3 regions of the Shewanella sp. S23-S33 genome follow, and region 2 is predicted to be linked to each of the others. Evidence: predicted binding sites of a transcription regulator. Region 2 holds the regulator's gene; each other region holds the start of a gene.

What was found. Region 2 encodes sigma-54, which starts transcription at its own class of promoters, with help from an activator protein. Its sites were predicted from a motif close to GTTGGCACGNNNNTNGNNT; they were not measured.
Region 1: a site for sigma-54 is predicted at 1,591-1,609, ahead of ACHA99_RS05100 (flagellar assembly protein FlgT). Genes of this name have one in related genera too.
Region 3: a site for sigma-54 is predicted at 1,266-1,284, ahead of flgF (flagellar basal-body rod protein FlgF). Genes of this name have one in related genera too.

What each region holds. Positions count from the first base shown of each region.
Region 1 is NZ_JBHFFD010000019.1:24,113-27,393, reverse strand. Features, by position in the region: gene ACHA99_RS05115 (flagella synthesis protein FlgN) at 1-203, shown strand, start outside; gene ACHA99_RS05110 (LPP20 family lipoprotein) at 331-780, opposite strand; gene ACHA99_RS05105 (FlgO family outer membrane protein) at 777-1,409, opposite strand; gene ACHA99_RS05100 (flagellar assembly protein FlgT) at 1,690-2,856, shown strand; tRNA gene ACHA99_RS05095 (tRNA-Arg) at 2,912-2,987, shown strand; gene ACHA99_RS05090 (motility associated factor glycosyltransferase family protein) at 3,038-3,281, shown strand, end outside.
Region 2 is NZ_JBHFFD010000061.1:197,184-200,464, reverse strand. Features, by position in the region: gene lptB (LPS export ABC transporter ATP-binding protein) at 1-580, shown strand, start outside; gene ACHA99_RS16835 (RNA polymerase factor sigma-54) at 688-2,166, shown strand; gene hpf (ribosome hibernation promoting factor) at 2,195-2,482, shown strand; gene ptsN (PTS IIA-like nitrogen regulatory protein PtsN) at 2,485-2,928, shown strand; gene rapZ (RNase adapter RapZ) at 2,925-3,281, shown strand, end outside.
Region 3 is NZ_JBHFFD010000019.1:32,849-36,129, forward strand. Features, by position in the region: gene flgE (flagellar hook protein FlgE) at 1-1,149, shown strand, start outside; gene flgF (flagellar basal-body rod protein FlgF) at 1,321-2,064, shown strand; gene flgG (flagellar basal-body rod protein FlgG) at 2,075-2,863, shown strand; gene flgH (flagellar basal body L-ring protein FlgH) at 2,875-3,281, shown strand, end outside.

The sequences.
Region 1 (3,281 bases), on a different contig from region 2:
ATAAAATGGCTGAGATCAAAGACGCATTGACTGAATGCAAAGAATTAAACGAACAAAATGCCAGTTTAATTGAGATGAATTTAGCGAGTTTAAATCGCTTTGCTCAAGCTTTACAAGCCAGCAGAAACGCCTCCAGCCTCACCTATAACGATAAAGGCAAGACCTCGACTATCTCAAGTTTAGGCAATGATTTAAAGGCCTAACAAGCGCATCACTCCCACTTAGCATTCCCTTTTCTAAGCTCTGATTAGATATTCATGTCTTGTATAAAAAGAAAAGCCGCGTAAATACGCGGCTCAATACATGCTGTTGAACATACTCTCAAAAACGCTAGAAATACGTCACTTCCTTCACTCGTTGTGGACGGCTCTGTTGTTGATAAAGCGCCCAAACCTGTGAAAAATCAAGTTCTAACTCAGTGACATAATGCTCGCCTGCGGGATAACTCTTAACGACTCGTGCGCCGCGGATCACGCCAGAAACTGACGCTTTGACATTATCGTCCGTCAACATCCAATCACTGACACTGCTGTTTGCCGTTATTTTCTGCCCATAAACTTGTTCCGCTAATTCACGATAAGCCACAATTTTTGATGCCTGCATAGCCATCAACACTCTTTGTGATTGCTCTTTAGCCGGTTGAGTCGCTAACGGCGCATATCCTATAGCCGTTAACTTAGGAAAACTCGGCGGCGGCACATCTTCCCATTGCACATATCTATCTTTAGCAGCGCAGCCAGTTAGCATTAGCGCCACAATAACTAAAAGGTAGCGTTTCATTTTCCATCTCCTAAAACACGCACTTCATTCATACCTGGACTCGCCTGACGATATAAGATGCCATTTTGTGACACAATTTGCTCCGAAGGCTGCATGTAGTTTGCCAACTCTTTTTGAGTCACAAAAGTTTGAGATGCCGATACCACGCGATTGTTACTAATGTTCACAATCCGAGTATTGATCGCCATACCATTGGTTACTACGCTCATAGTCGAAACGACAAGATGCTCAACAGGAAGATCTTTCGACAATTTTTGCCAATCTCGCGTCAAAATAAAATCCCCGTCAGATGTGACTCTCAAGCCATCAGCTAAGTTTAAATCCACCACATTAAACTGAAAGCTATGGAGTGACGTCATTAATCCTTGCTGTAACTGTTGCGCTAACGCATTAGTGCCATTCAAATCGCCCACTAATACTGGTGTTGCAACTACGATAGGTTGATCAGAACGCAAAGCATCATTTTGCTTAACGAGCTCAGTCACTATTCGCTGTGCTAAATGGTTAATCACTGCCGTTGGCGGCAACCCATTGCCATCCACTAAACTCGGTTTGGGCGGCGTAACCGGTTTAGCTACACATCCACCTAACATTATCAATGTTAAGGGAATAATCACACGCTTTAGCATTGGATTTACCTCATCTATGGGTGCATTGGCAGTCAAGTGACTCACTTTCTAAGCTTCAAATTTTTAATGAGTAACAAAAACCAGCAATCTTCAGACCAATATTAACCTCAGTCCGACAATATTCTTCTATTACGCAGTATATCGACTGTAACAATGGAAACTTTATCAAAAGTTCTCATACTCAGGCACGAAATTTGCTTTATTGCCATATTAGATTAAGAGTCAGAAAACTGGCTCGATTGGTAATATCGCCATTAGCTTAGCGATAAGGATTGAATTGATGCACATACCAGGTTCAGCTTCGCTCATCATTTTGAGCCTTTTACTACTTTCTTTGCCCACCAGAGCCGAATGGATAGAAGCCAGCGGAGAAGCAACTATTATCAATGGTAATACAGCTCAAGCAAGGGAAGAAGCAATTAATCAAGCTGTTAGCTATGCGACATTAAGCACAGGTATTCAAATATCCAGCGAGCAACAAACCTCTAATGGTAACCTCACACAAAATAACTTTGCGATAAATCGCAACGCCCAAGCCATAAACATCCAACTCGTAAGTGAACAAATTCAGGGAAATAAAATATATGTATCCCTACGCCTCGATCTAAATGATGATCCAACACAACAGTGTCCTAATGGCCAATTAAAGGCCGCTATTTTAATACCTCAAACACAAATAAAAGATCGTTCTCAGCTTAGATATGGACAACTTTCAGGCTTTGAAGAGGTCATTTCAGAGGCGTTAGGGAACACTATAGAAGATTACTCTTCAACTGGCTTTAGTCACATCCATGCTAACGAGCGACTCGATATTGAACAAGACCTAGTGGATATTCGCGGTTATAGACTCCCAAGCTGGCTCAGTGAAATTACCGACAGCCAATATATTCTTCAACCGCAGATCATTGATATATCGATAGAGCCTGTACAACCCACCTTCTTAGGATTTTGGGATGAAGCTCCGCTAAGGCAATTTCAATTCAAACTCAGCCTCTATCATGGGATCAGTGGCGAAGAGGTCTGGAGCAAAAGCTACAGCACATCGGCCCCATGGGAATTTGAAGAACAGGCTATCATTGCTCCCAACAGTAATAGATTCTGGCGTTCCTCCTATGGAAAAAGTATTACTCAATTAATATTGCAAGCTACCCGAGATTTAGACAGCACACTTAATTGCAGGCCATTACTTGGCCAAGTCGTTAGCCGACAAGCAGACAGGATTATATTAAATCTAGGCCGTAAACATGGCATTCGTGTCGGTGATAAATTCCAAGTAGTATTACAACAAAACTTACCCGATAGACTCAATGAAATGCGCGCCGTCGCGACCAAAAGTCGTGCAACGGTAAAAATTGAGCAAGTAAGCGAAGAAAGCGCCACCGCAGTACTTGTAGACCAAAATGCCGCCTACAATGTACAGATAAACGACATAGCGCTTAAGATTTAAGCAACTAAATCATAAGCCTTTTAATCAAAGATAAAACCAGTATAATCACTGTCGTCTCTTCATAGCTCAACAGGATAGAGCAGCCGCCTCCTAAGCGGCCGATCGGGGTTCGAGTCCCTGTGGAGAGACCAGTTCGCAGGCTTCTCTTGATAAATTAAAAATACTTTCAAGGATACCGTTAATGACTGTACTTTTTGATGACAATTTAGAAGTTATAAACAGACGTTGGCCATTACTAAGTCAGGTACTAAACACTGCTTCAGTCTCAGATTTAAATGCCCATTTAGTGCAAGGTCGTGAACAAACCATTAGCGTTAATGGTATCCAGTTAAGTAGTCGTCATAACCGTATTGCAGAAGCACAGCTTTTAATTGGTCAATTGCCAAGAAATTGTAGCAGGGCGACGGTTTATGGCGTCGGTATGG
Region 2 (3,281 bases):
TGTCGGGCTAGTGAAGAGCGATAAGGGACATATCTTTATCGACGATGATGATTTAACCGCAGATCCTATGCATCTGCGTGCCCGCAAAGGCATAGGTTACTTACCGCAGGAAGCCAGTATCTTTCGTAAGCTAACTGTTCATGACAACATCATGGCCGTACTGCAAACTCGTAAAGAACTTAAAAACGAAGAACGAGAAGAAGAACTAGAACATCTGCTCGAAGAGTTTCATATCACCCACATCCGTGACAGCCAAGGCATGTCATTGTCGGGTGGCGAACGTCGTCGCGTCGAAATTGCGCGGGCTTTAGCCGCTAATCCTAAGTTCATTTTGCTCGATGAACCGTTTGCCGGCGTCGATCCTATTTCGGTTATCGACATCAAGAAGATTATCGAACAACTCAAAAGTCGCGGCCTTGGCGTACTGATCACAGACCATAATGTCCGCGAGACATTAGATGTATGTGAACATGCTTATATTGTGAGTCACGGAAACCTGATTGCCGAAGGAACTCCAGCAGAGATCTTAGACAATCAGCAAGTTAGGGCTGTGTACTTAGGTGAACAATTCAGGCTATAGTTAATCGAGCGAAGCCTATGGAGACAATTTATACCGCCATTGGGCTTCACTCAAAATGATAATAAGCGACCTCATCCAACAATAATAACGTAGGGATCAGCGGTAACATGAAAGCGTCACTCCAGCTCAAACTGGGTCAACAGTTAACCATGACGCCACAATTACAACAGGCCATACGTCTGTTGCAACTGTCGTCATTAGAACTGCAGCAAGAGATCCAGCAAGCATTAGATTCTAATCCCCTTCTCGAGCTGGAAGAGGATCAATTCGACGCCACTAAAACCCCTGTAAACCAAACGCTATCCGATACGGATTTCAGTGAATCTAGCACTCTGCCACCAGAAAAAGACAGCTCCACCATAGACACGGCAGAGTCGCTAACCAAAGAATCCATGCCCGATGAGCTCCCCATGGACACCACATGGGATGAAGTGTTTACCGCCTCCCCAAACTCAGGCCCCGGCGGTAGTCGTGAAGACGATATGCCCTTCCAAGGCGAGACCAGTGAAGGTTTGTACGAACACTTAGAATGGCAAAAAAACCTCACGCCGTTTTCTGAAACCGATTTAGCCATTGCCACCGCCATTATTGATGCCATCGACGATCAGGGCTATCTCACCCAAAGCACTGAAGAAATTCTCGAAGCTATGGGCAATCCTGAAGTTGAGCTTGACGAAGTCGAAGCCGTACTCAAGCGCATTCAGCATTTTGATCCCATAGGCGTTGCCGCCCGCGATTTAAGTGAATGCCTGCTGATCCAACTGTCGCATTTCGCCGCTGATACTCCCAACCTAGAAAACGCCCGTATGCTGATCAAAGATCATTTAGATCTGATCGCCGCCCGTGATTTTAGGTTATTGATGCGTAAGACTAAATTAAAAGAAGATGAATTAAGGGATGGTATAGCACTTATCCAAACCCTCAATCCTCGCCCAGGTTTGTTGATCACGCCCAATAATGACGAATACGTTATCCCAGATGTGTCTGTGTCGAAGAAAAATGGCCGCTGGGTCGTTGAGCTTAATCCTGACTGCATGCCAAAAATCAATGTAAATCAACATTATGCTTCTATGGCACGCAGTACCAAAAACCAAGCCGATAGCCAATTTATTCGCGGCCATCTGCAAGAGGCTAAATGGTTTATTAAGAGCTTAGAAAGCCGTAACGATACTTTGCTTAAAGTTGCTAATTGCATAGTGCAATATCAGCAAGGTTTCTTTGAGTATGGTGAAGAAGCCATGAAGCCTATGGTGCTTAACGATATTGCCGAAGCGGTAGAAATGCATGAGTCCACCATCTCACGGGTCACAACTCAAAAATACATGCATACCCCTAAGGGACTTTTTGAACTAAAATACTTCTTCTCTAGCCACGTCGGTACTGACGATGGTGGTGAGTGCTCATCCACAGCAATCAGAGCCTTTATAAAGAAACTGGTTGCAGCGGAAAACCAGAAAAAACCATTAAGCGATAGTAAGATGGCACAACTTCTGGCAGAACAAGGGATCAACGTAGCCCGTAGAACCATTGCGAAGTACCGAGAGGCTATGCTTATTCCACCTTCTAATCAGCGTAAAAGTTTATAACCTACAGTGGATATCGGAGGACGTTTCTATGCAAATAAACCTAAGTGGACACCATGTCGAAATTACCGAATCGTTACGTGCATATGTAGAAGAAAAGTTTTCAAAACTTGAACGCCATTTCGAACAGATCAATAATGTGCACGTTGTGCTCAATGTTGAGAAAATGCAACAGATTGCCGAAGCGAGAATAAACCTCATAGGTGGTGAAGTTTTTGCTACTTCAGAGCATGCTGACATGTATGCTGCTATAGACGCCCTGATTGACAAGCTTGACCGTCAGGTTATTAAACACAAAGAGAAGTTAACAAAACACTAATAATGGAACTTTGTACCATACTGCGGCCGGAGTGCACTACCTGCGCCACTCCGGGCAGCAAGAAAAAGGTACTGGAACTCATCAGCGACTTAGTCGCTGCCCAGTACCCGACCCTCTCATCTCAAGAGATATTCGAAAGCCTAGTGGCGCGCGAAAAGATGGGGAGCACAGGTATAGGTAACGGCATCGCCATTCCACATGGTCGACTAGCCGATATAGATCAGCCCATTGCCATACTAATTAAGTGTGAAGAGCCGATAGCATTTGATGCTATCGATAAGCAACCTGTTGATATTTTATTTGCACTACTGGTGCCTGCAGACCAATGTCAGCAGCACTTAAGTACTTTGTCTTGCATGGCCGAAAAGCTGAGCGACAAGCAAATATTAAAGCAATTACGCAAGACGCATGATGAAACGGAACTCTATCAGGTAATCACTGGATGAAACTGGTCATAGTGTCGGGCCGCTCAGGCTCAGGCAAATCTGTCGCCCTTAGGGTACTCGAAGATCTCGGCTATTATTGTGTCGATAACCTTCCCTTGCCATTGATTGGCAGTTTGCTTGAGCAACTCAAAGGCAGTAACGATCTCGTCGCCATCAGTGTCGACGTGCGTAACATGCCTGAGCAGGATAAGGTCTTAGTAAAACAACTCGCTAGCCTACCTCCAGATACTGAGTTAACGAGCTTCTTCCTTAACTCCAGCGATAAAATTCTGCTTAAGCGTTACAGCGAAACCCGCCGTTTGCATCCTTTGTCGAAGAGCCGAGTCTCTTTGCAAGAAGCGATAAAGCTGGAG
Region 3 (3,281 bases), on a different contig from region 2:
AGCTTACAGTTGACGAATAACTCCCTTGATATGGCGATTAAAGGTGGTGGCTTTTTCGTTACTGCCTCTGAACTGGGTACATTAGACCACTCGTTTACCCGTGCTGGAGCATTTAAGGTCGATAAAAATAATTACATGGTTGATTCTGCTGGTAATTATTTGCAAACTTTCCCAGTGGATAAAGACGGGAACTCGACATCAGTGAGTTTAACGACGGCTAAGCCGGTACAAATACCAGACACTGCAGGTAGCCCTGTAAAGACTGAGAATGTTACTTTACAAATGAACTTAAATGCTAAAGAAAGTGCACTCGACCCCGCAGCATTCGATCCTCTAGATGCAAAAACCTACAATAACGTTACATCAATGACAATTTATGACTCACTCGGTGAGCCACATATTATGACCACTTATTTTGTTAAGCCCAAAGATGGTTCGTACAATGGTGAGAACAATTGGGTAGCTTACTATGCTGTTGATGGAAAGCAAGTCGATCTAGCCGGTCCTGCTGGTACTTATCAAACAGATACCACCGGCGATGGTACACCTGATGCAACGGGCACAGCTCAAACTGCTGGTGGTTGGAAAGGCTCTGTACTCAAGTTCAATTCGGTTGGTGTCTACACAGGTAGTGATCCTGCGATAGTCAAGACTGAGGCTTTGGGCGTCAGTGGTGCGGGTGTTTTAGGAGCTGGTGCCGATGGCACTCAAGATTTGACTGTGAAGTTTAATGCCCCAACGCAATATGCGGCTCCTTTTGGTGCAACTGAGTTGACGCAAGATGGTACGACTGTAGGTCGCTTAACTAACGTTGAAATCGGCGAAGATGGTTTAGTGACCGCGAGTTATTCTAATGGTTCAACCGTGCCTTTAGCACGGGTTGCTTTAGTTCGTTTTGCTAACGAACAAGGTTTAACGCAAGTGGGTAATACGTCGTGGAAGGCTAGTTTGAACTCAGGTCCAGCGTTAGCGGGTGAGGCAAATAGTGGAACTTTTGGTAGCATCAGTTCATCGGCGTTAGAGCAATCGAACATCGATTTAACTACTGAACTGGTCGATTTAATTTCGGCACAGCGTAACTTCCAAGCGAACTCTCGTACCCTTGAAGTGAATAACACGCTGCAACAAACCGTATTACAAATCCGCTAATCATTACTTTATTTAACTAAGTGTTGCCGCCAGTGGCAACACTTAGCCTTTATCCTGCCGTCAAATCACTTCATTTTCATATTTTTCAATTCTATCAGTAAATTAAACGTTATTTTTTTGGCATGATGCTTGCTTGGATATTGTCATGTAGAAAATTTGACGGAGCAGTCTGTGGACAAATTCCTTTATGTCGCCATGAGTGGCGCTAAGCAAAATATGAATGAGCTGGCACTCCGTGCGAACAACTTAGCCAATGCTAATACCGATGGTTTTAAATCAGATATGGCGCAGGCCAGATCGATGCAAGCCTTCGGTGAAGGGTTGCCTTCAAGGGTGTTTGCGATGACAGAATCTCCGTCAGCTAATTTTCGCTCTGGTCCGATAAAAACCACTGGACGGGATCTCGATGTTGCCATTAAAGGCGATGGCTGGTTTGCCGTTCAGGCGAAAGATGGCAGTGAAGCTTATACCCGTTCCGGTAGTCTCAGTTTCGATGCGACGGGCATGTTGTATAACGACAGAGGCAATCCCGTGATGGGGGATGTTGGCCCGATAGTGCTGCCATTACCTATTGATAAAGTGTCAATTTCACAGGATGGCATAGTGTCTGTTCGCCCTCAAGGGGCGACTGCTGAAGTGATAGAAGAAGTGGCGAGATTGAAGTTAGTTAATCCCGGCAATGCGCAGATGATGCGTGGTGAAGATGGATTATTTCGACAAATGTCAGGTGAACCAGCACCAGCTGACCCTTTCGTCGCAGTTGAAAGTGGTGCCGTAGAGGGCAGTAACGTTAACCCTGTTGATGAAATGGTGTCTTTGATTGATCTTCAGCGGCAGTTTGAATTGCAAGTCAAGATGATGAAAACCGCGGAAGAGAATGATCGCGCTTCATCTTCATTAATGCGTATTAGTTAGGAGATAGATTATGCATCCGGCGTTATGGATTAGTAAAACTGGCTTAGACGCACAGCAAACTGATATTTCAGTGATTTCAAACAACGTAGCGAACGCTAGCACTGTGGGCTACAAAAAAAGCCGCGCAGTATTTGAAGATTTACTCTATCAAACAGTTAACCAAGCGGGTGGTGTTAGTGCATCTAACACTAAGCTACCCAACGGATTAAACATAGGTGCGGGTACGAAAGTCGTCGCCACTCAAAAAATGTTTACTCAGGGTAACATGCTGACGACGGATAACTCACTGGATCTCATGATTGAAGGTCCTGGATTTTTTGAAATCCAGCTCCCTGATGGAACCACTGCTTATACTCGAAATGGTCAGTTTACCTTAGACGATACGGGTCAGATTGTGACGCCAGGTTCTGGCTATTTGCTACAACCCGCGATCACTATTCCTGATAATGCGACCAGTATTACCGTTTCAGCAGAGGGTGAAGTTTCAGTAAAAACGCCGGGTACCGCTGAGAACCAAGTCGTGGGTCAGTTGACGATGACGGATTTTATTAATCCATCGGGTCTAGATCCTATGGGACAAAACTTATATACGGAAACCGGTGCGAGCGGCACGCCAATTCAAGGTACCGCTTCGTTAGATGGCATGGGAGCGATTCGTCAAGGCGCCTTAGAAACCTCTAATGTTAACGTGACCGAGGAACTGGTTAACCTTATCGAAAGTCAGCGTATTTACGAGATGAACTCCAAAGTGATTTCAGCGGTAGATCAGATGCTGTCTTATGTGACTCAGAATTTATAGAGGCAAACATCATGGCTAGATATCTTGTGTTGGCCGTCGCGTTATTGCTTGCAGCTTGTAGCTCGACGCAAAAGAAACCCCTTGCGGATGATCCCTTTTACGCGCCGGTATACCCAGAGGCGCCGCCGACAAAAATTGCCGCAACTGGCTCTATTTATCAAGACAGCCAAGCATCTAGCTTGTATTCGGATATACGCGCCCACAAAGTCGGTGACATTATCACTATCGTATTGAAGGAATCGACTCAGGCGAAGAAAAGTGCAGGCAATCAGATCAAAAAAGGCTCAGACATGAGCTTAGATCCCATCTTTGCTGGTGGTAGTAATGTGTCCATTGGCGGAGTGCCAATTGATTTGCGTTACAAAGATAGCATGAACACTAAGCGTGAATCGGATGCGGATCAGAGCAATAGTCTAGA